3 regions of the Psychromonas sp. SR45-3 genome follow, and region 1 is predicted to be linked to each of the others. Evidence: predicted binding sites of a transcription regulator. Region 1 holds the regulator's gene; each other region holds the start of a gene.
The links. The regulator LexA, encoded in region 1, represses DNA repair genes until DNA is damaged. The targets are predictions, from matches to a motif close to TACTGTATNNNNATACAGTA.
Positions count from the first base shown of each region.

Region 2: H5084_RS18010 (YebG family protein) is a predicted target of LexA. The motif match lies at 6,975-6,994, and genes of this name have one in related genera.
Region 3: H5084_RS12295 (SulA-like leucine-rich domain-containing protein) is a predicted target of LexA. The motif match lies at 6,259-6,278, and genes of this name have one in related genera.

Region 1 is NZ_JACJDP010000027.1:6,883-17,038, reverse strand. It holds gene H5084_RS13785 (GNAT family N-acetyltransferase) at 114-599, shown strand; gene H5084_RS13780 (SCO family protein) at 700-1,338, opposite strand; gene lexA (transcriptional repressor LexA) at 1,391-2,020, opposite strand; gene H5084_RS13770 (type II secretion system protein N) at 2,359-3,108, opposite strand; gene H5084_RS13765 (type II secretion system protein M) at 3,127-3,609, opposite strand; gene gspL (type II secretion system protein GspL) at 3,609-4,808, opposite strand; gene gspK (type II secretion system minor pseudopilin GspK) at 4,805-5,809, opposite strand; gene gspJ (type II secretion system minor pseudopilin GspJ) at 5,809-6,444, opposite strand; gene gspI (type II secretion system minor pseudopilin GspI) at 6,431-6,820, opposite strand; gene gspH (type II secretion system minor pseudopilin GspH) at 6,824-7,402, opposite strand; gene gspG (type II secretion system major pseudopilin GspG) at 7,430-7,849, opposite strand; gene gspF (type II secretion system inner membrane protein GspF) at 7,910-9,124, opposite strand; gene gspE (type II secretion system ATPase GspE) at 9,126-10,156, opposite strand, start outside.
Region 2 is NZ_JACJDP010000053.1:11,556-21,711, forward strand. It holds gene pstA (phosphate ABC transporter permease PstA) at 1-637, opposite strand, end outside; gene H5084_RS17985 (ABC transporter permease subunit) at 654-2,879, opposite strand; gene rplT (50S ribosomal protein L20) at 3,396-3,752, opposite strand; gene rpmI (50S ribosomal protein L35) at 3,769-3,966, opposite strand; gene infC (translation initiation factor IF-3) at 4,063-4,620, opposite strand; gene thrS (threonine--tRNA ligase) at 4,626-6,533, opposite strand; gene H5084_RS18010 (YebG family protein) at 6,685-6,948, opposite strand; gene H5084_RS18015 (paraquat-inducible protein A) at 7,080-7,673, shown strand; gene H5084_RS18020 (paraquat-inducible protein A) at 7,666-8,298, shown strand; partial or broken gene H5084_RS18025 (MlaD family protein) at 8,288-10,156, shown strand, end outside.
Region 3 is NZ_JACJDP010000021.1:60,360-70,515, reverse strand. It holds gene H5084_RS12320 (EAL domain-containing protein) at 1-413, opposite strand, end outside; gene H5084_RS12315 (YfiR family protein) at 413-955, opposite strand; gene H5084_RS12310 (TonB-dependent receptor domain-containing protein) at 965-2,935, opposite strand; gene rdgC (recombination-associated protein RdgC) at 3,471-4,379, shown strand; gene purT (formate-dependent phosphoribosylglycinamide formyltransferase) at 4,805-5,983, shown strand; gene H5084_RS12295 (SulA-like leucine-rich domain-containing protein) at 6,286-6,702, shown strand; gene H5084_RS12290 (YaeP family protein) at 7,041-7,244, shown strand; gene serS (serine--tRNA ligase) at 7,627-8,913, opposite strand; gene crcB (fluoride efflux transporter CrcB) at 8,922-9,308, opposite strand; gene H5084_RS12275 (replication-associated recombination protein A) at 9,467-10,156, opposite strand, start outside.

The DNA of each region.
Region 1 (10,156 bases):
TATTTTTATCGATGCTAGCGCTTCCACCAGCTTGTCCTCACTTTATGTAGAATAATTTTGATACATTAGTTAGACTAAAAAAACACCAATAATTAAAAATAAAAGGAATAGTAATGCTTAATATTCAAACGGTTGTAGCGGACTTACATAATCCACAACATGCACAGGCTTATTTAAGCTTAATGTCGCATTATGCTTGTGACCCTATGGGTGGAGGTGAAGATTTGAGTGACTTTGCCAAAGAGAACTTAATCACAAACTTGCTTGCTAGGAATGATGTTTTTATTGTTTTAATTTTTAGTGATGAGCATCCAGCTGCATTACTAACTGCGATAGAAGGCTTCTCTACTTTTGCTTGTAAGCCATTATTTAATATTCATGATGTTGTCGTACACAATGATTTTAGAGGCCAAGGCCTTACTAAACATTTATTTGAAAAAATTGAAGAAGTCGCAAAACAGCAGGATTGCTGCAAAATAACGCTAGAAGTATTAAGTGGTAATGCCATTGCTTGTAAAGCTTATCAGCGCCTTGGCTTTTCTGATTATCAGCTGGATCCTGAGTTTGGTAGTGCATTATTTTGGACAAAAAAGTTATAAACTGCGATCACCTACCGTTTAGTTTATACATCAACTCAACGGTAAACAGCCCTTACTGATTTAGCAGCAACCCTAAATGAGGCTAAATCCATTAGCGCTTTTAATAATTCGCCTGTATTGCTTTAATATCTTCAACCATTAAATCCATATCAACATGATTAATGCCCTGTGCATTAATTGTCGATTTAAACGTGGCATGAAACTCACCTTCAGGATTGATTAGAACAATAGAAGCACTATGGTCAACTAAATAAAAATCATCAGTTTCCCCCTCTTCAACCAAGCTATAAATCAATCCTAATTGAGTAACAAATGGCCAAAGTTGTTGATGGGTGCTGGTTACGCCAATAAATGCTTTATTAAAATAGTGCACATAATCTGCCAGTTGTTCTGCTTTATCTCGATTAGGATCAACAGAAATAAATACAACTTGTGTGGTTGTATTTCGATCATTGGCTAAGCTTGGGTAAATACGGTCTAGGTCTGCTAATGTGGTTGGACAAACGTCGGGGCAATAAGTATAACCCACAAAAAATAAGGTCCACTTTCCTTTTAAAGATTGGTTGGTAAAAGCGACTTCCCCAGCTTTTTCAAAGGCAAATTCAGGTAATGGCTGCCGTGTCTGTTGTAACACTAAGGCATCATTTTTACTGTGAACTAAATGAAAAGATTGGGTGCTACCGATAATAAAAAATAAAATCATTAACAGCGCACTAAAAATTATTATTAAACGTTTCATTTAATTCACACTATAAGTTTGGAAGAGGGTTATTAATAACACTAATTGCCAATTACATCCAATCTGCAGTACGAATAACCCCAACCGCAATCCCTTCAATATCAAAAGATTGATACTCTAAGTCGACCTTTATCGCATCAAATAAAGCATTTTCTGCTTTTAATGTTATCTGCTTACCATCACGATAAAAACGTTTTACGGTGACATTGTCTTCAACACGCGCAACTACAACTTGGCCATTGTTTATGTTTTGAGTTTTATGTACAGCCAATAAGTCGCCATCCATAATACCAATATCTTTCATGCTTTCACCTTCAACGCGCAGTAAAAAATCTGCCGCAGGATGAAATAAAGCGGGGTCAACATCGTAATGTGCTTCTACATGCTCTTGAGCAAGAATAGGCTCACCAGCAGCGACTTTGCCAATTAAAGGTAAACCTTCATCGGCCACTATTTCATTATCTTTATGGTCGCTAACAACACGAATACCACGAGAGGTGCCTGACAATATTTCAATTGCACCTTTACGTGCTAAAGCTTTCAAATGCTCTTCTGCTGCATTGGCGCTTTTAAACCCAAGTATTTTCGCTAATTCAACACGCGTAGGAGGCATGCCAGTTTTTGCAATCTGATCTTTAATAACGTCTAAGACTTCGCCTTGGCGTTTGGTTAATTCTTTCATTATGAACTCCAAGCAATAAAAAACTGTAAACAAACACAGTGTATATTTATACATGGATAATTACTAGGGGCTGTTTCTCTTTAGCGCCGTTTTTATAGGAATTTATGCGACTACTATCAGTTTGAATAGATTAATGATTTTAAACCTATTTAAAAAGCTCAGAAATGGACAAAGGGCGTACTGTTCGAAGTAACAATAAAAAACCACAGGCCTCTAAAATTCGACATTTATTCATCCCACTCACCATTCCACTTACAATCATCAGTGAACGGAACGGCAAGCCGATTTTAGACTGCACGTCGAAGAGCTCGCGAGTGAATTCAGACAACGTAGACCGCTTATAACACACCTTTAAAACTAACAGTGGTTGCACCGCTGTCGTTTTTAGGACCAATCCAAGTTAATGATTGTGCTATCGATGGGGGGAGTTTATCTGTGCCTTGAATTTCACCATTTAATTGGTAGATACCACCCTCGCCAAGATTAATATCTAAGTTTGTATTTAATTGCTCAGATTCTTGAGTGACAAAAGCAGTAATATTGCCATTATCACATCCTAAGTCTACGGAAGGAGAAGCTAAATTTACATTACCCATTTGACTATAAACAAAGGCATTATGCCATACCACTCTTCCCTGTAATTGCTCACAATAAGGGTCACCTTGCTTTATCTGCTGAATAACTGCAGAAAAATCACCTTCTATTTTTACTGGTAATTTAGTTGGTATCAATGTGAGTAATTCTGCGGAGGTTAAATCAACCATAACATTTGATGCGCTTGCACCTGTTAAACCATATTGCACAAAACCTTTGCCTGACATTTTATTAGGGCCATTATAAAAGGAGACATCAGCACCTATTGCTAAATTCAATAATGCTTTTAATTGAACATTCCATTGCACATTATGGAGCGTAACCTTAGGGTTGATGATAATTTGTTTGGCTTGTCCATTCCATAGGCTACCAGAAACATTATTGATTTTAACCGTTGAAGCTGGCATCCAGCTGACAACAGCTGCAGCAGGTAGATTAACTAATAAACTACCACAGTAAACCAATACAACAAGTATCGCTATTTTGACTTTCATTTGAACCCTTTTACAATGCTAATAACTTAATGACAGACGGTTAATCTTAACCATACCTTGTATTTTATCCTGATTTAAATCAGCACTATTAACTTGTACTTGGTATTGATTTTGTAATGCAGTGATCCATTTTAAGAATTGGTTGAATTCAACTTGATTAATCCAAATATCAACGCTGCCATTACGGTTTTGAATACGAGAAATAACAATTTTATTACGCTTTGCAGTACTACTAATCAACTGTGATAAATTTTGTTTTCTCGCCGTTGTCTTATTATTTCCAACACCCGCAGCAACGAGTTTATTAGCATTACTTTCTACCCAATGTAATGTTTGTTGGCTACTTTGTAGTTTTTGCTGACTCTCTGCTAAATTAGTCGCAATAGGTTGCCAAATAAGAAAATAAATAATCGCAATGAATACAACCACCAGCGAAATAAAGGTCAGCTGTTGCTCTCTTTCTGAAATGTTATCCCACCACTCTTTGATTTGTTCAAACATTAGTTAACCCTCACCGTTAATACACCGCTGACACGGTTTTTATTATTACTCAATGCCCCTTGGCCAAGCGTATATTTAGTAGGAACTTTTTTGGCGAGTAATTCAAAGGCCTGAAAGCTATCGGCACTAACCGCTAAACTTATTTGTTGGTTTGCACGATTAAATTTTAACGTTGAAATTTGTAAGCTCGGTACCGCTTGAAAAACTGGAAGCAAATCATTTAACATCGGTAACAAACCATCTGCCTGTGTACCAATCGATGACTCAGCCAACAAACTTTTCAATTTTTTCTTAATTCGGCTGTATCGTAAAGGTGATTGATTAGCAAAAGCTTTTTGGTAGAGAGTCTCTACTTGATGTTTTACTAATAAGGTTTCTCGATCTGCTTGTTTTGTGGTGATAACAGCATTAATTAATACCACAATAAACAAGATAGCAGCGGCAATTGCAGGTAGCTTCCACTTAGCGAATTGAAAATTACTTTCTTTTTTAACTTTAAACTCACCGGTTAACAGATTAATAGAATTATTAAGACACCCCTCTGCTAACAATTGCATCGGCAATACAACTGCTTTTTGCTGCCACTGGCCTATACAATCATGGGGTATGGCACTATAACTTTCAATTTGCTGTTCTGGTTTATCTAGTAAGTGTAATTGCAAAATGTTATTTAACATATCACTTTCACAACACCAAGCTTGATATTCATCAGTACGTATTAACCATTGGTTATCAAGTTGTAATGCTTGCCATTGTTGCTCCGTAGGTAGGGGCAGTGTTAATGCCTCTGGAATCAAACGTTGACAAAAAATATCGGCATCAGCTAACCAACCCAACCACATTGTTAATTTACTTTTAAAACAAATGGCAATTTCAACTAAGTCTGTTTTTTTAGCTAAAACTGAAAAGTGTAACTTATCAACATCACTAGCCAAGTCATCTTCCAACATATAAGGCAGAGCTTGTTGCATTTGACGTGTATAGGTCCCTTTAATCACTACTGATTTTAATGTGACATCGACGCCCGGCACTAAGCAAATAACTTTACGAGACTGTGCTTTTTCCGCTAACAATTTCAATGCCTGTGCATTATCTAAATCACCCGACGCAATGATCTCTTTTTCACTTTCAGACCAAACTAACCAATGGATAGTTTGGTGTGCTTCACTTGCTAAGCGGATAATTAATTGTTCACTCACTTGAACATCTCCATGCCAACCACCTCTTCAACTCCTGCATATTGGAAACGAATAGTCGTCGCTTTTTTATTCTCTACTTTAAATAATAGCTTGAAAACCATTACTCGCTGATCAAACTCTGCTAAACCAAATAATTGAAAAAAATCACTCGTGACACTTAACTGTGAACTGATTACATCAGGTATTAACTTATCGGCAATTAATTCTGATGCTAAAAATTCATCAACAGATGCCCAACCACTAATTGGTCTATCGTCTAATATAGATTGAATATCCTCTATTGTAATAAGCAATTCAGGTGGAAATAAAGCAAATAGTATTTGTGGTTGCTTTTTATTAACCGTATTCACATTAATCAACTGATTTGATGCCGGTAGAGCACATAAAAAAGGTTTTATGCGTTCATAAATCTGGTCAGTGACCCCTTGTATTGCTCTTAACTCTGAAACATCAACCATCAAATGGTTAGCGGTTAAATGTGGTACTCCCACTGACTCGTAATATCTATCTTCTGCACCCTGTGAAACATCGACAGTATCATTGTTATCCAGCCAATCCCGCGTAGACTCTGCAATTATTTCAGCAGCATACTCTTCAACACCTAGCGAAATCAGTAACATTTGAAATTGGCTAATAGGTAAAGCACGAGTATCATCTTGGTCAGCTTGGGCAATGGCATTAATATTGAAGCAGCGACGGTAATCTACCATGTTGCCAGTAATCGATCCTTCGTCGACAGGAAAAACGATATCTGGCGTGGCCCATATTTGATCTAGACTGATCACTTCGCTATCGGCAAAATCATCTTCTAATACCATGCGACTAAAATCCACGGTCGCTTGCCCGTACCAATATACTTTTTCTGAATACGAAAGTCCTTCTGTGCGCAATAAGCTAGAGGTCATTCGCCCTGTCATAGTGGCAGCAATGGTCACCATGATGGCTAAAATCATTAAAATAGTGATTAATGCAATACCTCGTTGCTTACGATGTTTCACCATTAATCTTCTACCGTACTATCAGACAATATAAAAACTCGCTTTAATTCACCGTAATGTTGGCTGTTAATCGTCATTTCAATACCTTTAGGTATTGTTTTATCTGCATTCCAAGTATCTATCCAATCATCATCCCAAAATCTAAAACTTAAACTATCAACATCATTTAATATTACTTGTTGTTCCGGTTTCTCTCCCGCGACAATATCTGGGTGTAAATAATACAAACGCTGTAATTGATTATTCTTAACGCGATAACCTACTCGTAAAATAGTTGAACGAGGCAATAAATTAAGTGGGTTAGTCCAACCTAAGCGATTAAACTCTATGCCTTCAGAATCTGAATCCAATACTTTTTTTCCCACATACAATACTTGTAATTTTTCATCTTCGGCATTACCTGTTCGTGAAATGCGTGCCACCATTTGTACAAAATCACGTTCAATTAATAACATACCACGCTGAATTTCAACTAAATGCTTATCATGCTCACGGCTGATTTCTCCACTGCGTAAAACACCTTGCAATATCTGGTAAGCAGCAAGGCTTAATGTTGCAAAAATAGCAATGGCAATCAAAATTTCAATTAAGGTAAAGCCATTTTGTTTAACCTGCTGATGGTACTTATGGTTTGGCAATGTAAGTCCTTATATACCCAAGCGCTTGCCCATCTTTTTGGTCACTCACTTCAACATCTAATGCCCTGAAATCCGTATTACCTGTTGCTACACCTTGAAAGCGCAAATACCACTTAGTATTCGCAAACTCAACTTCCTCTCGACGCCAGTGTAATTCAGGCCACTGCTGTTGTAATTTAAGCTCTGCAAGGCGGTTGCTTGCTACCCACATTGCGAATGTTTTTTGCTGTAAATAACTTTGATTACTTAATGATTGTGATGCGGCTTGCATTACCGCAATACCAGCAGAGGCTAAAATCACTAACGCTAACATCACTTCTAGTAGCGTCATGCCTTGATGTTTTTTAATACCTTGATAAGTGAATAATTTGCTCATAAATCACTCATTAGTTAATTCAACTTGACCGCTCATGCCCACTTTAACTGTGACTTTACGCGATACATTCTCTGTACTAGAAAATTGATAGCTGAAAGGTGTCACTTCACCACTAGACATAATAAAAACATGTGGGTTAATAGATGACTGTCTTGTTTGACCGTCAATGTTAACTAGATATGATTGCTCTACAAAAGTGTCAGAGTCCGCTTTTTTCTGTGCTTGTTCTAACTCCCCCCAAACGTTGCCCACTAGATTATATTCGGCACTAATATTGTCTGGGAATGTTATGTAACCATTGATCTGCGAGTTTACTAAAGGTTGCCATTGTCTTTTACTAAAGTTATAAAAAGCAAAAGTGTAACCTTGCTCATTAAACTCAATACCAAATTCAGTATTTAAAATTAATGCCTGATCCTGTGCTAGCTGTAATAAAGTACTAAAACGTTGCGCATGCCATTGGCTGCTTTGCGCAGTGTTACCTGAGCTGGTTAATGTCATGACCACGCCAACAGAAATCATGCCCATTAACACTAATACCAGCATGACTTCTAATAAAGTGAAACCTTTCACATTATGCATTGGAATGGCCACAAATACATTTATGCATTATTTATCATTGAGGTTCCATGTACCGATATCATCATCAGTTCCTTCTTCACCATCCAAACCGACTGAAAGTACATCGATTTTACCTTTCACACCTGGACTATTTAGAATGTAATCATTACCCCACGGATCTTGAGGAAGTCGCTTGATGTAACCATCTTCACGATAATTACGTGGTGCAGGAGATGCGCTTGGCTCTGAAACTAATGCTTCTAAACCTTGATCGGTTGTCGGATAAACACTGTTATCTAATTTATACATATCTAATGCATTTTCTAAGGCAATAATGTCTGATTTAACTTTTTGTACATCTGCTTTATCTTTATTACCGATTAAGTTAGGTACAACCATTGCTGCTAATACACCTAAAATAACGATAACCACCATGATTTCTAATAATGTAAAACCTTTTTGTTTCATTTTTGGTTTTAAATCTTTCACGCTTTCACCTTTTTTTATTATATAAATTGTATAGTTCAGTTATCCTGAAACCATATTATTAAGAGCCAAAATTGGCTGTAAAATGGCTGTAACAATAAACAAAACCACTCCCGCCATTGAGATAACGAGCGCAGGTTCAAATACCCCTAGTGCTAATGTTACTTGTGCCGAAAACTGTTTGTCTTGATTATCGGCAGATCGTTCCAACATATTACCTAATTCACCACTTCTTTCTCCACTGGCGATCATGTGTAACATCATCGGAGGAAACAACTTAGTACTATCTAATGCTCTCCCCAAACTTGCTCCTTCACGAACACGTTCAGCGGCTTCCTTCACTTTTAAGCGAATATATTGATTGCTTAATACATCACCGGCAATACCCATTGCCTCTAACAATGGCACAGCACTGCTATTTAAAATACTTAATGTACGTGCAAATCGTGCTGTATTTAATTCATTTGCGACTTTCCCTGCAACCGGAATACGTAATAAAAACCGGTCGAAGCGTAATTGGTTATTCGCTTTTCGCAAATGATGTTTAAACAACAACAAAGCAATAATACAGAAGCCTACAAAGTACAAACCATAGGCGCTTACTGCATCACTAGCCGCAATCAAAAAAAGTGTCGACCCAGGTAAATCTGCTCCCATATGCTGAAATTGTCCAACCACTTGCGGTACTACTGACGTTAATAGAATAGCAACAACAGAGATAGCCACTAAGGTTAATACGAGCGGATAAATCAGCGCTTGCATCATCTTACTTTTCATTTCTTGTCGTTGTTCGGCGTAATCAGCGAGCCTATCTAGTACTTTTTCTAGATGTCCTGATTTTTCTCCCGCCGCGACCATCGCGCAAAATAGATCATCAAAAATCATAGGGTAATTGCGCATACTATCTGCGAGTGTATGACCTTCAATTACTCCACCACGTACCGACGCTAGCATGCTTTTAATTTTAGGCTTATCACATTGCTCCGCTACTGCTTGCAATGACTCTTCAAGGGGAATGGAAGAAGCAACTAAGGTAGATAGCTGACGAGTGATCAAAGCTAAATCAGCAGTTTTTATTTTACTTTGAATAAAAGCCTTACCAACCCTTTTACGTTTTGAGGCTATTGCTTCAACTTCTAAGGGCATCAAGCCTACATTACGCAATTGTTGACGCAACATTCGAGCAGAGTCTGCCTCTTGTGTTCCTTGAGTTTGTTTGCCTTTTGCGTCTAACGCTTTATAGGAAAAAGTAGCCACACTAATCCTCTCTTGTCACACGTAAAATTTCTTCTAACGTCGTTTGACCTTGTAATACTTTCTTAATTCCGTCATCTCGAATGCTCGCAGAGGTTTTACGAATTTCTCGTTCCACAGCTTGCTCACCAGCCCCGGTATGAATTAATTCACGCACCACCTCATTAACGACTAACAGTTCATGGATCCCGGTACGCCCTCGATATCCAGTATGGTTACATTGACGACAACCATCAGGGCGATAAATAGTGGCTTCTTCAAGCTCAGTAATACCTAATATTTCTTTTTCTGAAGGACTTGCTGAATGCGGAGCTTTACATTGTGGGCATAAACGGCGCACTAACCGCTGCGCTAGTACACCTAAAATACTAGAAGATAAAAGAAAGGGTTCAACGCCCATATCACGTAAACGGGTCACCGCACCTACTGCAGAATTGGTGTGTAATGTAGATAATACTAAGTGCCCAGTTAAACTCGCTTGTACTGCGATTTCAGCAGTTTCAAGGTCTCGAATTTCACCAATCATCACAACATCAGGATCTTGACGTAAAATAGCACGTAAACCACGAGCAAATGTCATATCAACCTTGGTATTTACTTGAGTTTGACCAATACCATCGATGGCATACTCAATAGGATCTTCGACTGTGAGGATATTTCTATCTCTAGAATTGATCTCCAATAGGCTAGCATAAAGCGTAGTACTTTTACCCGAGCCAGTGGGCCCGGTCACTAATACGATACCATGTGGTTTATGGATAAGATTTTGTAATAATACGTGATTTTCTTTGGTCATGCCTAATGTAGAAAGCTCTAGCTTAACTGCATTTTTATCTAATAAACGTAGTACAACACGCTCTCCATGACTTGCAGGCATAGTTGATACACGTACATCTACTGCGCGACCGCCAATACGTAATGAAATACGACCATCCTGTGGAATGCGCTTTTCAGCGATATCCAGTTTTGCCATCACTTTAATACGTGACACTAACAGTGCTGCTAATTTACGATGTGGTTTTAATATTTCTCTTA
Region 2 (10,156 bases), on a different contig from region 1:
CAGCGACCTTTTGTGGTGTTAGACTGCCATCAAGCTCTAATTTACGTTTATTTAAGCGAATGCGATCTAAGTCATAGTTGATACGCCCGATATCACCAGTCAATAACCCATGCTCTTTATCTCTAAACTCAAGCGCACGTTCAATGCGTTTATTTAACTCACCAACTAATGCACTTTTTTCAATATTTAATTTTTGCTCGCCCTCATTGATAGCCTCTAGGTAGCCGTAAAAATTACCGTTTTTAGTTCTTTCAAACACCACAATATCATTGGCAATTTTTTTATCTTTAATGATAGTTTCCAATATCCATTGAAAATCTAAATCAACATATTCACGATTACCTATTTTAATCAAGAAACGTTGTAAAGAATCACCTTCGTTGTCAAGACCAGTTACACCTGCATCGAGTAACTGTTGTTTTAGTACATCTTCAGTGTCGTATATTTCACCTATTAATACTGATTTTTGACCTTGCTCATTTTGCATATCAAACTCATACACAGTCGCAGGCCAAAAGAAACTTAATCCTCTCCATCCGATTAATAAAAACAAACCTATTACTGCAATCAAACTCAAACTTACAGCACCACCGGTCATCCAAATCCACGGTGTGCCTGATTTAAACCACTTACCCATAATAACTAACTCCTATTTATAGGCTTGAATATTTTTCACGCAAACGCTGACGAACAAACTCAGCAATGGTGTTGAAGAAGAAAGTAAAGATAAACAATACAAACGCAGCGAGGAATAACACACGGTAATGTGAGCTACCCACTTCAGACTCTGGCATTTCTACAGCGATGTTCGCTGATAAAGAACGCATTCCCTCAAAGATGTTCCAATCCATAATTGGCGTATTACCCGTTGCCATCAGTACAATCATGGTCTCACCCACTGCACGCCCCATTCCCATCATTACTGCAGAGAAGATACCTGGACTCGCCGTTAAAATAACTACTTTAGACAATGTCTGCCAACGTGTTGCACCTAATGCTAACGACCCCATTGTTAAACTCTTTGGCACACTAAAGATGGCATCCTCAGCAATCGAGAAAATAGTAGGGATCACCGCAAACCCCATCGCAATGCCAACAATAAGCGAGTTACGTTGATCAAAGTTAATACCTAACTCATTGGTTAAATACATACGGGTATCACCGTTAAATAACCATAATTCAAGCGTGTCACTAAAGGCCATCGACAAATAGCCAGTAACAACAAGAATTGGCAGGAGTACTAACGGTAATACGCCTTCACTGATTTTATCACTTAGTGATTTTGGAAGATTAGACCAAATCATTGCCGCGACTAACACGCTCGCAGGTAAGGTGATTAATAATAAGACAATCCCCGGTAATTGGCTTTCAACAATCGGTGCTAACCATAACCCTGCTAAAAATCCTAGTATAACCGTCGGTAATGCTTCCATTATTTCAACGGTCGGTTTGATATAAGTTCTGATACTTGGTGCCATGAAATAAGCTGTATAAATAGCAGCAGAAATACCAATAGGCACAGCAAATAGCATCGCATAAAATGCGGCTTTAATAGTGCCGAACGAGATTGGAACTAAACTCATTTTGGCTTCAAAATCATCACTAGCTGACGTTGATTGCCAAACATATTGCGGCTCTGGGTAGCCTTCATACCAAACTTCTTGCCATAAGGCAGACCAAGTAATTTCAGGATGTTCATTATCAACATGGTAAAGTTTAATGGTGTTGCTATCAGCAGCAAGAATTGCATTTGCACGAGGTGAAATAGCAACAACTAATGGCCCTGCTTTAGTAATCGATTCAGTTAATAGTTCAGTTTCACCGGTAGTGTGAAAAATAGATAAGTCACCTGATGCTGTAGTTGTTAAAAATCCCTTACGGAAAAATTCAGGTGTTATGCTTGTCACGCCTGATGATGCTTTAAAATCTCGAATTAAGGTGAACTCGCGTTTATTGTCATTTAACACTTCAAACCACTGGCTAATCACACCATTTTCATTAGCAACAAGTAAAGAACTAGCACCCGTCAATAATTGCATCTTAGTCACGTTACTGCCAGGCGCATTGATTTTAAATGCCGCAGTAATACGAATATTGTCACTATCAGACACATCGTAAACTAATAAGTCATTACCGCTACGTACAAACAATTTACTCAGATTAGGTGTGAGTAATAACTGTTCAACTTGCTGAGGAAATGAAGGCAACTTGAATAATGACTGTTCCCATTCAACTTCATCAGTCATCATATTTTCTTCGGCTGTTAATAGTAAGAAAAGCCCTTCACCATTACTTTGTACGCCAGCTAAACCTGCATATTCAGGATTCATTTCAAAGGCTAAATGAGTCAATGGTTGATTATCTTCAGAAACAATAAAGTCCTGTTCACCTAATGGAAAGCTGACTTCAGGCGTAATTAAGCGTTTATCATTAGGGTAAGATGTTACAAAGCTGGGTTTAACAATTTTGACTTCACCGCGTTCATTACTGATCGCATAAATACCGGTTGAAGCCATTGTTTTAGCAATGTTATGAGTGTTAGTAAAAGCTTGGTATTGTAATAAATTTTCACCTAAATCATCGTTTCTCAATGAATAAAAGCTTAACAACCCTTTCTCATTTAATTGATAGCTAACTTCATTTTGCTCATCGAGGCCCAATGCATAAATGGCAGTTGAATCTTTACGTTGAAAAGATTGTGTTTGTTCGATACTCACGGGCGCAAAAATAGGTAACACGACATACAATAGATACCCAAAAATTAATAACAATGCGACAAGCACCAAAGTGCCGCCTCCTGTTACACCATATTTAACTAACTTATCCTTAACCACACGCTTTTTATTCGCTTGCAGCGTGGTCGCTAAATCACGTTCCATTTACTATCTCCAACATAATTGATGGGCACGATTATATTGCTATTTTGTGACAGTTATATGACAACGTTATTGATACTGACATTTATACCATTAACTCCGTTAAATAGCCGATCAATCTTGCTAGTTAAAAGGCATCACAGCCAGGTTATAAAGTAACAAAGGGATAAAGCATTACGTTACAAATATTGAACTATAGATTTGGGGTTAGGGATAGTATTTCAGTAAAATTTCCCTCTTTAGTAAGGTAATACCAATCACACTAATTAACTGTTCTATTTTACTTGTTAAAATAATTTATTTCTTCGTTGTAAATTTCGTAAAGGGAACAACCATTTAGCTCAATTTACGCCTTAAACTAAGTCATTTTTCCTGCGCAAAATTTAGAGCACTTATTTAATGTAATCGGTATAAATTTTAAATGATGTCATCAAAGTAGGGAGAGAGAGGAAAGAAATTTTAAATCAAAAAAAAAGGAGACAAAATGCCTCCTTCTTCAATTCTGTTAATCAATAATGATTAAGCTAGCGCTTTTTTTGCAACTTCTACTAAATGAGCAAATGTTGCTTTATCAAATACAGCGATGTCAGCTAGGATCTTACGATCGATTTCAACAGAAGCCTTTTTAAGACCATTGATGAAACGGCTGTAAGATAATCCGCTAATACGAGATGCAGCGTTAATACGTGCAATCCATAGTTGACGGAACTGACGTTTACGTTGACGACGGTCGCGGTAAGCGTATTGACCAGCTTTAGTTACTGCTTGAACTGCTACGCGATAAACACGTGAGCGAGCTCCGTAATAACCTTTAGCTTGTTTTAAGACTTTTTTATGGCGTGCACGAGCTTGTACACCGCGTTTTACTCTTGGCATTTTATATATTCCTTACTTAAGCGAATGGTAACATTCTGTTAATACTAGGTACGTCTACTTTAGCTACCATGCTTTGAGCACGTAGATGGCGTTTACGTTTAGTAGATTTCTTAGTAAGGATATGACGTAAGTGAGATTGCTTACGTTTAAAACCACCAGAAGCAGTCTTTTTAAAGCGCTTTGCAGCACCTTTGTTAGATTTCATTTTAGGCATTGCGAACTCCGCATTGTTAAAATATTAAATTAAACCAGTAAGGCGAGTAAATAGTGCGAATATTCTCATATCCGCACATCAATACTACTTTATGCCTTAGCTAGCACGTTTAGGGCCAAGTACCATCACCATTTGACGACCTTCCAGTTTAGGGAAAGATTCGACAGTTGAGATTTCAGCTAAATCGTTTTTAACGCGATTCAGTAATTCCATCCCAAGTGATTGATGCGCCATTTCACGACCACGAAAACGTAGCGTTACTTTGGCTTTGTTACCCTCTTCAAGAAAGCGTATCAGGCTGCGTAGTTTTACCTGATAATCGCCATCATCAGTCCCAGGACGGAATTTTATTTCCTTCAACTGAACCTGTTTCTGATTCTTCCGTTGTTCTTTAACGGATTTACTCTTTTCAAAGAGAAATTTGCCATAGTTCATGATGCGACAAACTGGCGGCTCAGCATTTGGGCTAATTTCTACTAAATCCAAATCTGCATCAAACGCCATGTTTTTTGCTTCATCTAAAGAAACAATACCTACCGGCTTACCTTCTGAATCAGAAAGACGTACTTCAGTACCAGTTATTTCATCGTTTAAACGATGTTTATTGCCCGTTTGCGGGGCTTTTTTTGCACCTTTTATAACAAATTCCTCCAAGTGATTTATGATCGTGCAATGATTTCTCGTTTTACATGGTCAACAAAATCATTAACCTGCATTTTACCAAGATCATCGCCCTTACGTGTTCTTACTGCAACTTCATTTGCTTCGACCTCTTGGTCACCCACAACTAATAAGTAAGGAACGCGCTTTAATGTATGCTCGCGGATTTTAAAGCCTATCTTCTCATTTCTCAAGTCCGAAATTGCTCTAACACCCGATTTTTTCAATTTATTTACTACTTCCGTGACAAAATCTGACTGTTTGTCAGTAATATTCATCACAACCACCTGTTGAGGTGATAACCAAGTTGGATAAATACCTGCGTACTCTTCAGTTAAGATACCAATAAAACGTTCTAATGAACCAAGAATTGCTCGGTGGATCATAACTGGAGTATGTCGTTCGTTGTCTTCACCGACATAAGTTGCGTCTAAACGACCCGGCATTGAAAAATCTAACTGTATTGTACCACATTGCCATGCACGACCTAAACAATCATACAAGGTAAATTCAATTTTAGGGCCATAGAAAGCGCCTTCGCCTGGTAGATACTCAAACTTAACACCATTTTCATCTAATGCATGTGCTAATGCCGCTTCAGATTTATCCCATGTAGCATCATCACCCACACGTTTTTCAGGACGAGTAGATAATTTAACCACAATATCTTCAAAACCGAATGTTTTATAACATTCAAATACCATATTGATACAAGCAGATACTTCTTCAAGAATTTGAGCTTCTGTACAGAATATATGCGCATCATCTTGTGTGAAACCACGAACACGCATTAAACCGTGCAAAGAACCCGATGGTTCATTACGGTGACATGAACCAAACTCTGATAAACGTAATGGTAAGTCACGGTACGATTTTAAACCTTGGTTAAAAATCTGTACATGACCAGGACAGTTCATTGGTTTAATTGCATAATCACGGTTTTCACTACAAGTACAGAACATGCCGTCTTTGTATTTATCCCAGTGACCAGATTTTTCCCATAAAGAACGATCTAAAATTTGTGGAGCTTTCACTTCTTGATAACCAAAAGCAACGGTTTGTTCACGAATGTAACTTTCAAGCTCGCGGAAGATAGTCCAACCATTTGGATGCCAAAACACCATACCCGGTGCTTCTTCTTGCATATGGTATAAATCTAATTGTTTACCAATTTTACGGTGGTCACGTTTAGCCGCTTCTTCAAGACGTTTTAAATAAGCATTTAATTGTTTTTTATCAGCCCATGCAGTGCCGTAAATACGTTGTAGCATTTTGTTGTCTGAATTTGCACGCCAATAAGCACCAGACACTTTCATCAATTTAAACCATTGACTAAATTTCATCATCGGTACATGTGGACCACGACACATATCGACATATTCTTCATGATGATATAAACCAGGACGGTCGTCTTTATCGATACCTTCTAATATTTCTAACTTATAAGGTTCATTACGTTCTTTAAATACCGCAATCGCTTCATCAACAGATACTTTCTTTTTAACCACTTGGTAATTTGTTTTTACCAATTGTTGCATGCGTTTTTCAATTTTAGCTAACTCTTCATCATTGATGGTGACATCAAGGTCGATATCATAGTAGAAACCATTATCAATGGTTGGTCCTATTGCCATTTTAGCATCTGGATAAAGTTGCTTAATTGCATGACCTAATAAATGCGCACATGAGTGACGTAAAATTTCTAAACCTTCATCATCTTTAGCGGTGATAATTGCAACACTTGCATCGTGATCAATAGGATCACTTGCATCCACTAATTTTCCATCAACACGTCCAGCGATACAGGCTTTTGCAAGTCCAGGACCGATATCTGCAGCGATTTCCATAATTGAAGTAGTGTTGTCAAATTGACGTTTATTTCCATCGGGAAGAGTAATAATTGGCATGCTAATTCCTCACAGTGATGCTTCCAACCAAAAAGCATTTGTATTTGTTAAAAATGAGGAACGTATTTTAATGTATTAAGGAGCACAATAAAAGGTATTGAAGGTTAATTTATCAATACTCCCCTAAATTCTATCTATTTTTATACTTCTTTTATACTTCGGCTTTATCAATCATCTCTTGGTCAAACAATTGCCCTTTGAATAGGTTTTGTAATACATCTTTATTACTTGCAACATATAACCCTAACTCTTCCAGTTGCTGGTCATCCAATGAAACTGGACTCTGGCTTAAGAACAATGCAATTTGATCAGCGCTATCTAACATTTTATCGTATGCATCTGCTTCTTTCTTACTGGTAAAGGTCATTTTTTCAACACCTTTTCTTTCTACTATGTATTTAATGATGACTGCCACGGTGGCCTCTTTTAATAACGAATTAAACATGGTTTTATATACAGTAAAACTATTTGTAATAGAATGCAACTTTTGTCATCTTAAAATTAGTTTGCTATCCTCCATTAATGTAAAATTATTGATAATAAACAATGCAGACAATTATTTGCAGTCACTGTGACTTAGTATCACAAAAACCAATCTTAGCGCCTGGCTATGTTGCAAAATGTGCACGCTGCGAGCGTATTCTTTACAAAAATAAAGCGGTTAATGCGAATAAGTTATTTGCCTTATCAATAACGGCTTTACTGATCTGTATTCCGGCCTTTTCATCACCTCTGATATCGATTCACTTATTAGGCGTTACAGAAGAAGCGAATCTATTACAGGGTGCAATAATGATGATTGATATTGCTCCTCTTGTCTCTTTTGTGGTGCTATTTTGTGCGGTTGTTGCGCCAACATTGTTAACTGTATGTATTGCCTTTAGTAGCGGCTGTGTGGTGTTTAACAAACGTCCCTCTTTATTAAACTCTGTACTTAAGTTAACTGCTATTTTATTCCACTGGTCAATGTTAGAGGTATATCTCGTTAGCTTTATGGTCGCTGTATTTAAATTAATTAGTTATGCTGATGTCTATTTTAATAGTGGACTGTATTTTTTTGTGGCATTACTGATACTAAATATGACGATGCTCTGTGAATATAGTAATACAAAATATTGGGAATATTTACGTAATGAGTAAGCTATTAAAACCCGGTATCAGCGCCATGCAACAGGGTACGCAATTATGCAGGGTCTGTACCATGGACTCTTCGATTTCAGCTAACACAACGCATTGCCCTTATTGTGGTAGTCCAATTTCAGTGCGCATCAAACATAGCCAACAAAAAACCTGGGCCTTGCTGCTGACCGCGATGGTTTTTATAATCCCTGCCAACCTATACCCTATTACCTATTTACTAAAAAATAGTACACTTTATCCTGATACTATTTTTTCAGGTATAATCAGCTTATTTGAAAGTGGTATGATAGGCATTGCCTTGATTGTTTTTATTGCCTCTATTCTGGTACCTATTTTAAAGATTATTGCACTTTCTTTCATTTCACTCGCAGTGCATTTTCAATGGCAGCTGTCACCTAAAAAACAACTTTTTGCTTTCAAAATAGTTGACTGGGTAGGACGTTGGTCAGTACTCGACCTATTTGTTATATCAATCATGGTAGCCGTCTTCGATAAGGGAAACTTTTTGTCTGTTTACCCAGGTATCGCAGCTACTTCATTTACCGTTGTGGTTATCACCACATTATTTGCTGCGCAGAGTTTTGATACTCGTTTAATATGGGATGCTAACACTAATGCAAAATAACCCTACTGACCAAGCAATTATTGCTAAGTCACGTTCAATTTCCCCAATTTGGTTTTTACCTTGTATTGCAGCCCTATTAGGCATCTGGATTTTATTTCAAAATATCACCCATAAAAATGAACAAGTCACTATTCACTTTAAGCGTGCCGACAGTATTATCGTTGATAAAACAAAAGTGAGATATAAAGGTGTCATTGTTGGAACAGTAAAGAAAGTGGAGCTCGATGAAGTAGATGGCGTTAATGTTATTGCAGAAATAGAATCTCATGCCGTATTTCTATTGAAAAAGAAAAGTCAATTTTGGTTAGTTTCACCAAAAGCTTCATTAACGTCGATATCAGGTTTAGATACTTTATTTTCAGGCAGCTATATCAATTTATTACCCGGTGAAGGTGAATCAGAAAACGAATTTAATGCCACTAATGAACAGCCTATTAATATTCCTGAAAATGCATTATTACTTACGCTTAGAAGTAAAAGTGCAGCGTCAATCAATGTAGGTACCCCTATTTTCTACAAAAAGATACAAGTTGGGGAAGTCGCCCGCGTTCGCATTGATAAGTCAGGACAATTTATCAATATTCAAATATTTATTGAAAGTAAATATAGTCATCTGGTCAAGCAACAAAGCCGTTTCTGGAATATTAGTGGGTTAAATGCCAACCTGTCGCGTGCAGGTATTGATTTTAAACTAGATAGCTTAACCGCGCTCATTGCTGGAGGTATTACTTTTAATAGCCCTGCAGCTTCTTCACCACCGGAAGCCGATAAGCAATACCAGTTATTTGATAACATTCACGACAGCGAGCAAGGCTTGTCGATTTTATTAAAATTAAAAGACACTCATAATCTACCAAACCGAGCGGGCATTTTATTTAAGGGTCATGGTATTGGACGAATCGATAAAATTCGTTACGACAGTAATAGCCAATTATTTTTAGCTGAAGCAACGATTAACCCCGCATTTTCTGAAATGATGACAGAAAACGCACAATTTTGGATAGAAAAAACGGCCCTTTCATTTTCTAAAATAGAAAACCTAGGTAATATTATTACTGGCGATTATATTAGCTTCACACACAGTCAACATTACCAACAAGAAGTGCCACAATCGGAATTTGTATTAGCTCAGCATAAAGATTCACACAACGAATATACGACAGTCACGCTGACAGCCGACAATGCTGACGGTTTAACGGAAGGTGCACCCGTCACCTATAAAGGCCTAAGCATTGGCAAAATAAGTACACTACAATTGAGCAAAGACAGTCAACATATTAAAGTGTTGCTCAATATACAAAATCAATTTGCTTACTTGATCACCCCACAAAGTAAATTTCACTTATCAAGTGGTCTAGATTTCAAGGCATCCTTAACTGGGCTTGAGCTAAGTAGTAAACCGATACAACATATTATCCAAGGAGGCATTACCTTATATAATAGCCAGCGAGTACTAAAAAAACAGGTCTTTGAAAAGCAAGCTTCAGCAAGCAATACATTTAATACACCTTTTTATTTATATTCATCTAAAGAAACGGCTAAGCTTGGTAAAAATGCATTTGCTTCACCACTTAATGTTTCATTGCTAAGTAAAGAGTTACCTTCTGTCAGTGTCGGATCACCAGTCTATTATCATAAACTACAAGTCGGTGAAGTAAGTGCTTTAGCACTGCATGATTCAAGCTTAATGCAAACGAGCCTTAAAATTAATCCACAGTTCAAACATTTAATTTCAGATAACACCGTCTTTTGGAATATTAGTGGTATTAAGGTTGACGCGAGCCTTTCCGGTATCAATATCAATACAGATTCTTTGTTAGCTATAGCTGCAGGCGGTATCGCACTTGAACTTTCTTCA
Region 3 (10,156 bases), on a different contig from region 1:
TCAGCCTTTATCGTCAATACGCCATACACAATCCCCTGCATCTGCAGTGTTGTTTTAACCACCATTAAGTCCGTAAATATTTGTGTGGTATTGTCCTTTGCTGCAACAACAGCAACAAAAGCATTTCCTTTCATGTCTTCTACTTGAGCACTAACAATATTACTTTGCCCCTGAAGAGATTTAATTTGTTCTGTAGCACTTGCTTGATCTTCAAAAATCAAAGCTGCGGTAAGATTTGGGGCCAGTATATTAGCGATTGAGTTAAGCCTAGACTGTTCGGCGTTAGTCACTGCGTTGAGTTCATAGATAGTGAACATGGAGGCAATGGAAATAGTGCTAAAAAAAGCGACTAACATCAACATCGCAAGTAGTTTGGCTTTCAATGATCTAAACAATATGCGTTGTAACGGCATTACAATGGACCTTTATAGATTCGACCTAAGCGAAGTACTTTAGAACTCATATTAATACCTGATCGTTTCAATTTATTGGGACTTATTTCAAAACGGACTTTACCGCCAACGATAAAAAAATTGATATGACCACCAGATAAAATAAAATTATTAAATTCGCCAACTAACATGGCATTAGGAATAAGACCCTTAATGATAAGATCATTCCATTTAGCTATATCATATTTTGAAATGAATAAGGTATGACAACCCGCTATCTCTTCAATATCAGATCTTAAAAAACGAACCTCTACCGGTACCTTCCTTACGCTTAAATCTTTAAGTGTGATTTTAGCCGCTTCTACAAACTCAGTATCAAAACTACAAAGGTTATAACTTTCCGCTGTTGTTGCATTAAACCATTCACCCTGCGAATAGCGAGCAAAGTTATAAATAAAGCCAGATTTAATCGCATCTTCACGGGTTGTTGCAAAGGCAGTTGTTGATAGAATTAGCATCAAGGTTAATAATGTCAAAGTAAACTGTGCAGTAAGTCTCAACATGCAATTGACCTAGAATTTTGCAGTGATTTGAGCGGAATAACTTGGCTCAATATACGTGCTAATGGTAAATAGTTCACCTTTATTTCCAACTTCAGCGTGCTTGCCATAAAGCAAATTATTCCCAGTAAATGATAACATTACTGAAGGGGATACCTGCCAATGCCAGCTTAAATCAAATACATCATAATCTTTTGTACCATAGGCATCCCCATTCTCTAGGCGATAAATCACTGAAAATGAGTGCGCTGGAGTTAATAGAAAGCTAGTTTTGGCAATAAGTTGGCGTAAATAAGTATCATCACCCAAAGCAGGTATTAAATCGTCTGATGAATGATAGTTATGATAAGTATAACTGTAGCCAAGCTCGGTGCTTAATTTCTCGTAAGGCTGCCATTTAATAACCGCTTCTCCACCATAAGTGGTTAATTTACCACCTGATACAAAGTCAAGACTGATTAATGAAAAAGTATCATTAACACTGGGAGCAATCGATAATACATTACGGGCTTTAGTATGAAACAGAGACAGGTCTACCCACCAAGATTTAGTACTATAACGATAACCCAGCTCTTTAGAAATTGATTTTTCTCCTTCAATATTAGGATTACCAATAACTTCTGTGCGTATTCCAAAGGGAGATGATAATAGTAATCTTTCATTGTATTCTGCAAAGGAAGGTATGCGGATACCCTGTGAAATTGCCGCCCATAAGGTATGCTTTGATTCCGGAGTCCATAATAAACGAGCCATCGGCTGATGCCCCCAGCCAGTAAAGCTATTTTTTTCAGAGCGGTTACCAACAATTAACTTAAGCGTCTCGGGTATTAATGTGAATTGCGCTTGAACAAATCCACCATAATGGTGATAAGTATTAATATTATTAATATTTTTAACATAATCACTATCGTCTACGTCAATGTTGTTATAACGATAGTTCACTCCCCAATCAAATTGTATATGATTAATCAATGTGTTCATTTGATAATCAATATCTGTAATCAAAAAGTCATCTTTATAATTAGTTTGATTACCTTGCTGAGAGCTAATTGATGCTTGTAACATTTGATTAGAATCAGCTGAAAGTCGATGCTCTAACCTTGTCATCAGTTGTATATGTTCACGTGAATATTCATCGGCCGCAAATTCTTTCATATATGAATTCAAATTGGCTTGGTGCATATTCTGCCCTATTTCGATCTTTGTATAATCAGCTTGAGCCAAGAAAGAGAGATTATCATTTAAATTTAAATCAATTCTTCCTCCAATCGTTTTCTTTTGGCTGTGATCATTAGGAACAATAGCCTCATAACTTTTTGTCGATTTATCTGCTTTTTCAATACCACCAAAGACTCTAAAGGAGCTATAGTTGGCTAAATCTCCACCCACCCTAAAATCGGCCTTATGATCAATTTTTGAGCCACTCGCTAACTGTACGACAGTATCTCGAGTATCCACGCTATGTTTGGTAATAATATTAACCACGCCATTGGTTGCATTACTTCCCCATAATAATCCACCTTGACCTCGAATCACTTCAATACGCTCAATGTCAAACAAAGGAAGGTTTAATGCTTCCCAGTATACGCCAGCAAATCCTGGGTTATAAATGCTCTGCCCATCAACCATTACCAATAACTTACTTGAATAACGACCTGCAACACTACGAGCCGTGATCGCCCATTGATTATTATCAATTTTTCGAACTTGCATACCGGGCACTAAGCTTAACGCTTGCGCCACAGAAGTCACACCTGACTGCATGATCTCTTTGTTAGTTAAGACATAAATTGAAGCTGCAGTTTCAGACATACTTTGCAAACGTTTCATCGCTGAAGTGGTTTGTATATCTGCTGCCATCAAGTCATCAAAATCAAGACTAGTGAGATCATCTAATTGTGATGTTGAATCAGCGAATGTGCTGGGGAGAAGTAAAAGATTGAATAGCAAAAATACTGCTTTCAAATAACAATTAATATTCACTAACTTTACCATTGCTGGTACTCAATTATAGTTCGCATTAAAATTCCATTTTTAAAAAGGTATCTATTATAGATAGTTACCCATTTTATATCCTTATAAAGTACATAATTGTGAGTGATGATTTTATCTAAAACGATGTAGTAAGCAAAGTTGATTAAACAGCTAAATAGATTAGAAAATTAGGTTAATCAACATTAATTTATAGGCAATGGTAAATATTAGAATTACCGCCACAAAACGTTTTCTTATTTATTTAAAATTTAAAAACTAAATACGAGTATTAGCATACCAATAAAAGGAAATTAATACAGTTTTATACTAAATAATGGGTAATAATTAGTTAAATGTTAGCGTCTGCATCTTACTTAAAAATATAGCATTGATCATAAGGTGAATCAGTTAAAGTAAAACGTCAACATAGATAGACCGCTCATCACTATAAATATATAGCTTCATACCATCAAATTTTGCCGCTGACTGTAAAATCATTTACACTCATGCTCTCTTTTATTTTTCATACATTAAGGTGTAGTCCATGTTTTTCAAAAACCTTCAAGTTTATCGTTTCACTCGTCCAATGGAACAAGATGACAATGCACTAGAAAGAAACCTAGAAGAATTTAAATTTAAACCTTGTGGAAGCCAAGATATTTCAAAGTTAGGCTGGGTATTTCCAATGGGGAAAAGCGGTAGTATGTATACCCACATTCATCAAAAGCAAATTTTAATCTGTCTTAAAAAAGAAGAAAAAATGCTGCCTGCAGGTGTAATTAAAGACCAATTAAATGAGCGTGTGGAAGCGATCGAGTTAGAACAAGGCCGTGCATTAAAGAAAAAAGAAAAAGACAGCCTGAAAGAAGATATCGTCATGCAATTATTGCCACGTGCATTTAGCCGTACTTCACAGACTTATGCGTGGATAGATAATGAAACAAATATGCTATACGTCGATTGTTCAAGTACACGTAAAGCAGAAGAACTGATTTCTTTGCTAAGAAAAACGCTAGGTAGCTTACCCGTGGTACCTGTACAGCTACAAAATCAAACTGACGTTGTAATGACTGATTGGATATTAGAAGGCAATATTCCAGCCCACTACCAACTAGAAGATGAAGCTGAACTTTGTTCAGCCTTAGAAGGCGGCGGTATCATTCGTTGTAAGCAGCAAGATTTATTGTCTGAAGAAATTAAAAATCATATCAACTCTGATAAATTTGTAACTAAACTAGCACTCAATTGGTCCGACAGTATTTCATTTGTTATTGGTGAAGAGTTTGCTTTAAAACGACTTAAATTTTCTGATGTATTACAAGAACAAAATGAACATATTGAAGCAGATGATTTTGCTGCTCGCTTTGATGCTGATTTTATACTGATGACCGGGGAGATTAAACAACTTGTGCCTTCATTAATCGGTATTTTTGGTGGCGAACAAACTTTATAACCTTCCAACATCTTACAGCCCAGTTTAAAACCTGGGCTTTTTTTTAACTAACCTCAATTCTGGTTAATAAAAGCGGCATTATATTTAAAATCATAAGATTATATTTTTGGGCTATACAGTGCCGTTAGTTTTGCGTAGTTCAAGGCGAATTATTGAAGCAATAACTGGTTATTGAGAGATAATTTAACGAAGAAATCCGCGAAAATAAAGGTGTTGTATTGCTTTGCTTATCCAGAACTGAGGTTAACTATACCCGTTATTATCCAGCATGCCAAAATCAACAAGCTATGAAGTTAAAAGCTTCTACGCATACAGTAGCCAGTCTTACGGATATAATACCGCGCCTCAGTATTTATACATGAGTTGCAAATATAATTTACCCCCTTCTTTTCATCCATATAAGAGTGAATTAAATGACAGTTTCAATTTTAGGAAGTGCAACCAGTAAAAGCGCCACTAAAGCCTTACTATTAGGCTCAGGAGAACTCGGTAAAGAGGTCGCTATCGAATTACAACGCTTTGGTGTTGAAGTTATTGCAACAGATAGCTACGCTAACGCCCCTGCTATGCAAGTTGCACATCGTTCGCATGTGGTCAGCATGTTAGATGGAAAGTGCTTAGCTGAGATCATCCGCCTAGAAGCACCTGACCTTATCATTCCAGAAGTTGAAGCAATTGCAACTGACACATTATTAGATCTTGAAAGCCAAGGTTTTAATGTTGTACCTACCGCACGAGCGACTAAATTAACCATGGATAGAGAAGGTATCCGTCGTTTAGCAGCTGAAACATTAGCAGTGAAAACGTCTCCATATATTTTTGCTGATACTAAGCAAGAATTTTTACAAGCTGTTAAAGAAATTGGACAACCTTGTGTTATTAAACCTGTAATGAGTAGTTCAGGTAAAGGCCAGAGTGTTGTAAAAACAGATGCAGACCTAGATCACTCGTGGACTTATTCACAACAAGGTGGCCGTACTGGTAAAGGTCGTATTATTATTGAAGGATTTGTTCCCTTTGATTATGAAATCACACTCCTAACAGTAAGTGCTGTTGATGGTATTCATTTTTGTGCGCCTATCGGCCATAGACAAGAAGATGGTGATTATCGTGAGTCATGGCAGCCACAAGCTATGTCAGAAAAAGCACTACAACAAGCACAAGAGATTGCAACTAAAGTGGTGACTGAATTGGGTGGGTTTGGTTTATTTGGTATGGAGTTTTTTGTAAAAGGCGATCAAGTCTATTTTAGTGAAGTATCTCCCCGACCACACGATACAGGATTAGTGACACTTATTTCTCAAGATCTTTCCGAGTTTGCTTTACATGTAAGAGCCATACTAGGATTACCGATCGGAGCAATCACACAATACGGTGCCACTGCTTCAAGTGTTATTTTAGGGAATGGCGCCTCTCAAGATATTAAGTTTGCAAACGTAGCCGATGCTTTAGGCAAAGTACCAGGTGCGCAAATGCGTTTATTTGCAAAGCCTGATATTAACGGAAGTCGTCGTTTGGGCGTCGCTATTGCACGTGGGCAAGATATAGAGCAAGCAATCGCTAACGCTAAATTAGTAAGTCAAACAGTTGAGGTACTTTATTAAGTTATCAATCTATGACTTAATAATAACATTAATAATAAAATAGATACTCTACTAGAAAACTAATAAGATTTTTAAAGCGATTTGCAGATGCATATCGCTTTTTTCCTTTCATCAGATCCCTTTATAACACCACCACTGTATTAGCATCATAAGTACTACCTTCTTCTATTCCTCTACAAAAACAGTTTAAAAATCAAACAAAGCACACAAAAAATAAGCAAAGCTAACAAATTAAGCTTGATCATAAGTTCAAACACAAGTACTGTTGTTACATACAGTGTTTATTTATACAGGTGAATCATATGTTATCAAGATTAATTAAAACAACGCACACTACTCCCTATTTATTACACAATTATGATCAAAGCCCTTTAACTTCAAGTGCATTAGTTAATGTGCAATACCAACAAAATGATTACCAAGCGTTGCTAGAGCATATACAAAAAGGGAGTGATCAGGGTTGGATTTTATTTTTAGCTCCTCCAGGAAAACCTAATACTCAATTTTTTGAAAACGCAGGCATAGATAAAAGCAGAATGTTAATGATCGACGCGAATAAAGTTGCCGATAATTTATCATTATTATCAACATTACTTCAAAGTAACAATTACTGTACGGTGGTAACTTGGGTTAACGAGCTATCAGAGCAAACACAATTAAATATTGAAGCAGACGCTGAGTTAACAAATACCAGTTGTTTTATTTACTGTAAACATTAAACGTATAGTGCATTCAACCTGTTTATACCCGTTATCATTCAAGATAAAAATATCAATAAGCGACAGGATCAGCGGGTAAAATAAATTAAAGATCCAAAGACATCGATATTCAACACAAATTGCAAAGTGCTAACACTAAGCAGGATGCTAATAACTGCATGATAACTAGATACTAATAACTGAATACTAATAATTGAATTCTGATGCCTACATTGATTAAAATCAGTTGTTGAGGATGATAGTTAGTTATAATTGCTGCAAACTAGCTATAGCGATATTTAAACAGTGATACTTTGCCTATCACTCATTAATAACAAACAATTAATTAGGAAGATAAAATGTATCCATACAGTGATAAAACTAAACAATTAATAAGCCTGATCGGCAGCGGCGACACAGCCTATGTTCCTAAAGCAATTACCTGTGCGATTAAAACATTAGATCAAATTGCTAATGACACAGCTATACCAGAAAAAACAAGAGAATCAGCTGCATTTGCAGCGGCCAATTTAGTACTCAGCGATTATGATGATCAGAATTAAGCTGTAAAAAATAGACAACCAGCTAACTAGACTATCAGTAAGCCAGAATAGAAATAAACTCGTTTCTGGCGATCAGAATATTCGATATAAAAAATCACACCCAATACTATTCAATATGTCAACCAGCTGAACTGAGACAGTAATTTGCAATGGTAACGGACATAGTAAAAAATAACTAAAAATACCAACTCCGCTCACTAACTGATCAATCTTACTGGTTAAAAAGAGCATTCCGCTCTTGCATTCAACTTCAATAGTTTTTGATGACTCAATGATCAGGGTTAACTCAATTATTTACGATTACTCCATAGCCAGCGAATGCCATAAAGCAAAAAAGAAGCCGAAGCTTCTTTTAATAAATACTCGAGTAACCTAATATAGGTTAGCCAATATGCGTCAAACCACCCATGTAAGGCTGTAACACTGCAGGTATCTCGATACGGCCATCGGCACATTGATAGTTTTCTAAAACCGCTACCAAAGTACGTCCAACGGCTAAACCAGAACCATTAAGTGTATGTAGTAGTTCAGGCTTTTTAGCACCGGTACGACGGAATCTTGCTTGTAAACGACGCGCCTGGAAATCACCAACATTTGAACAAGATGAAATTTCACGATAAGTATTTTGCGCTGGCAACCATACTTCTAAATCGTAAGTTTTAGTCGCGCTGAAACCCATGTCGCCAGTACACAATACAACCTTACGGTACGGCAATTCTAAATTCTTTAAAACTTGCTCTGCATGGCCAGTTAACTCTTCTAACGCATCAAAACTTTTTTCTGGATGGACTAACTGTACCATTTCAACTTTATCAAATTGGTGCTGACGAATTAAACCACGTGTATCACGTCCATAAGAACCTGCTTCGCTGCGGAAACAAGGTGTATGTGCAGTCATTTTAATGGGCAAATCAGTTTCATCATAAATAACATCACGGCTCATATTTGTTAATGGCACTTCAGCTGTTGGAATTAATGACATGCCAATACCTTCTTCGGTCGCTGGATTTGTATTAAATAAATCATCGCCAAATTTTGGTAATTGCCCAGTTCCGTATAAGCTATCAGCATTTACTAGGTAAGGCACATACATCTCTGTATAACCATGTTCATTAGTGTGAAGATTAAGCATATATTGCGCTAAAGAACGATGTAATTTTGCTATTTGGCCTTGCATCACAATAAAACGAGAACCCGAGATTTTAACCGCTGATTTAAAATCTAAGCCGCCTAATGCTTCTCCTAATTCAACATGATCTTTTACTTCGAAATCATATTGCTTAGGCGTACCCCAGGTTAATACCTCTACATTTTCACTTTCATCTTTACCGATCGGCGCAGAGTCATGTGGTAAATTCGGGATCATGTCATAAATAGATTTAAGTTGGTCACTGACCACAGAAAATTCTTCTTTTGCTTTTTCTAAAGCTTCACCTAATTCATTCATCGCTTCACGTAATGGTTTGATATCTTCACCACGTTTTGCCGCTTGACCAATTTCTTTTGAGCGCGTATTACGCTCTGATTGCAAGCTTTCAGTAGAGACTTGAAGTGATTTTCTTTTTTCTTCTAATTCACTAAGTAAACTTACCTCTAAATCAAAACCACGTTTCTTTAATAATTCGGCAGTTTGTTCGATATCATTACGTAAAAACTTTGCGTCTAGCATGTTATTTCCTAACCTTTTAAAACTAATAAAGTACCTAGATACGCTGCAAATAAGCATACCACTACATTTAATACCACATTTAACAGTGCCTTAAGTAACTCACCCTGTTGGATCAACAATAAGCTGTCCAATGAGAATGAGGAAAAAGTTGTTAATGCACCTAAAAAACCAACGCCAATTAATGGCCACCACGGCGTTGTAGAAATTGTTCCCTGTTGAACTAACTGAAATATATATCCCATTATCAGCGAGCCAATGACATTGACCGTAAGTGTAGCAAAAGGAAAACCTTTTCCAAAGAAACTAACTATGCCAATACCAATTAAATAACGGAAAGTTGCACCAAATGCACCACCAAAAGCTACGAAGCCGATATTCAGCAATAAATTATTCATAATAAATTTTTATCCATCTCTTATTTGTTAACAACTTGCTGAGTGCAACAGCTATGCTTATTCATTTTTCGGCTTGCACTTATTAAGCTTATTCACTTGAACCTGTTCACATTAAAGCAATACTCATTAAGCCAGTCAGGACCTTAACAAGGTCATGATCAATAACGCTGTTTTTCGCTGCGTTGATCACAAGATTTTAAATAGCGCAATTTTTCAGCAATTTTAATTTCTAGACCACGCTCAACAGGTTGGTAAAACTCAATGCCTTGCAAAGCTTCCGGTAAGTACACTTCACCGGCAGCATAAGCCCCTACTTCATCATGGGCATAACGATAACTTTCTCCGTAATTTAATGATTTCATTAATTCGGTAGGCGCATTACGTAAATGATGAGGAACTTCGAGATCCGGATAGGCTTCAACGGCTTGTTTAGCCTTTGCAAAGGCACTATAAACGGCATTACTTTTAGCCGCACAGGCGCAATAAACCGCTGCTTGTGCAATTGCTCTTTCCCCTTCTTTGGGGCCTATTCTGGTAAAGCAGTCCCACGCAGACATTGCGACCTGCATTGCGCGTGGGTCTGCGTTGCCAATATCTTCAGAGGCAATCGCTAATAAACGTCGTGCTACATATAAAGGGTCGCAGCCGCCTGCTAACATGCGCGCATACCAATACAAAGCAGCATCGGGATCTGAACCACGCACGGATTTGTGAAATGCAGAAATGAGATCGTAGAAAAGATCGCCTTGTTTATCAAAGCTAACGCCTTCTCTACCGGCTATTTCCATTAATAAACCAGTATCGATCAATAATTTATCTTTTGTTTGTTGTCCCATATCAGCAAGCAA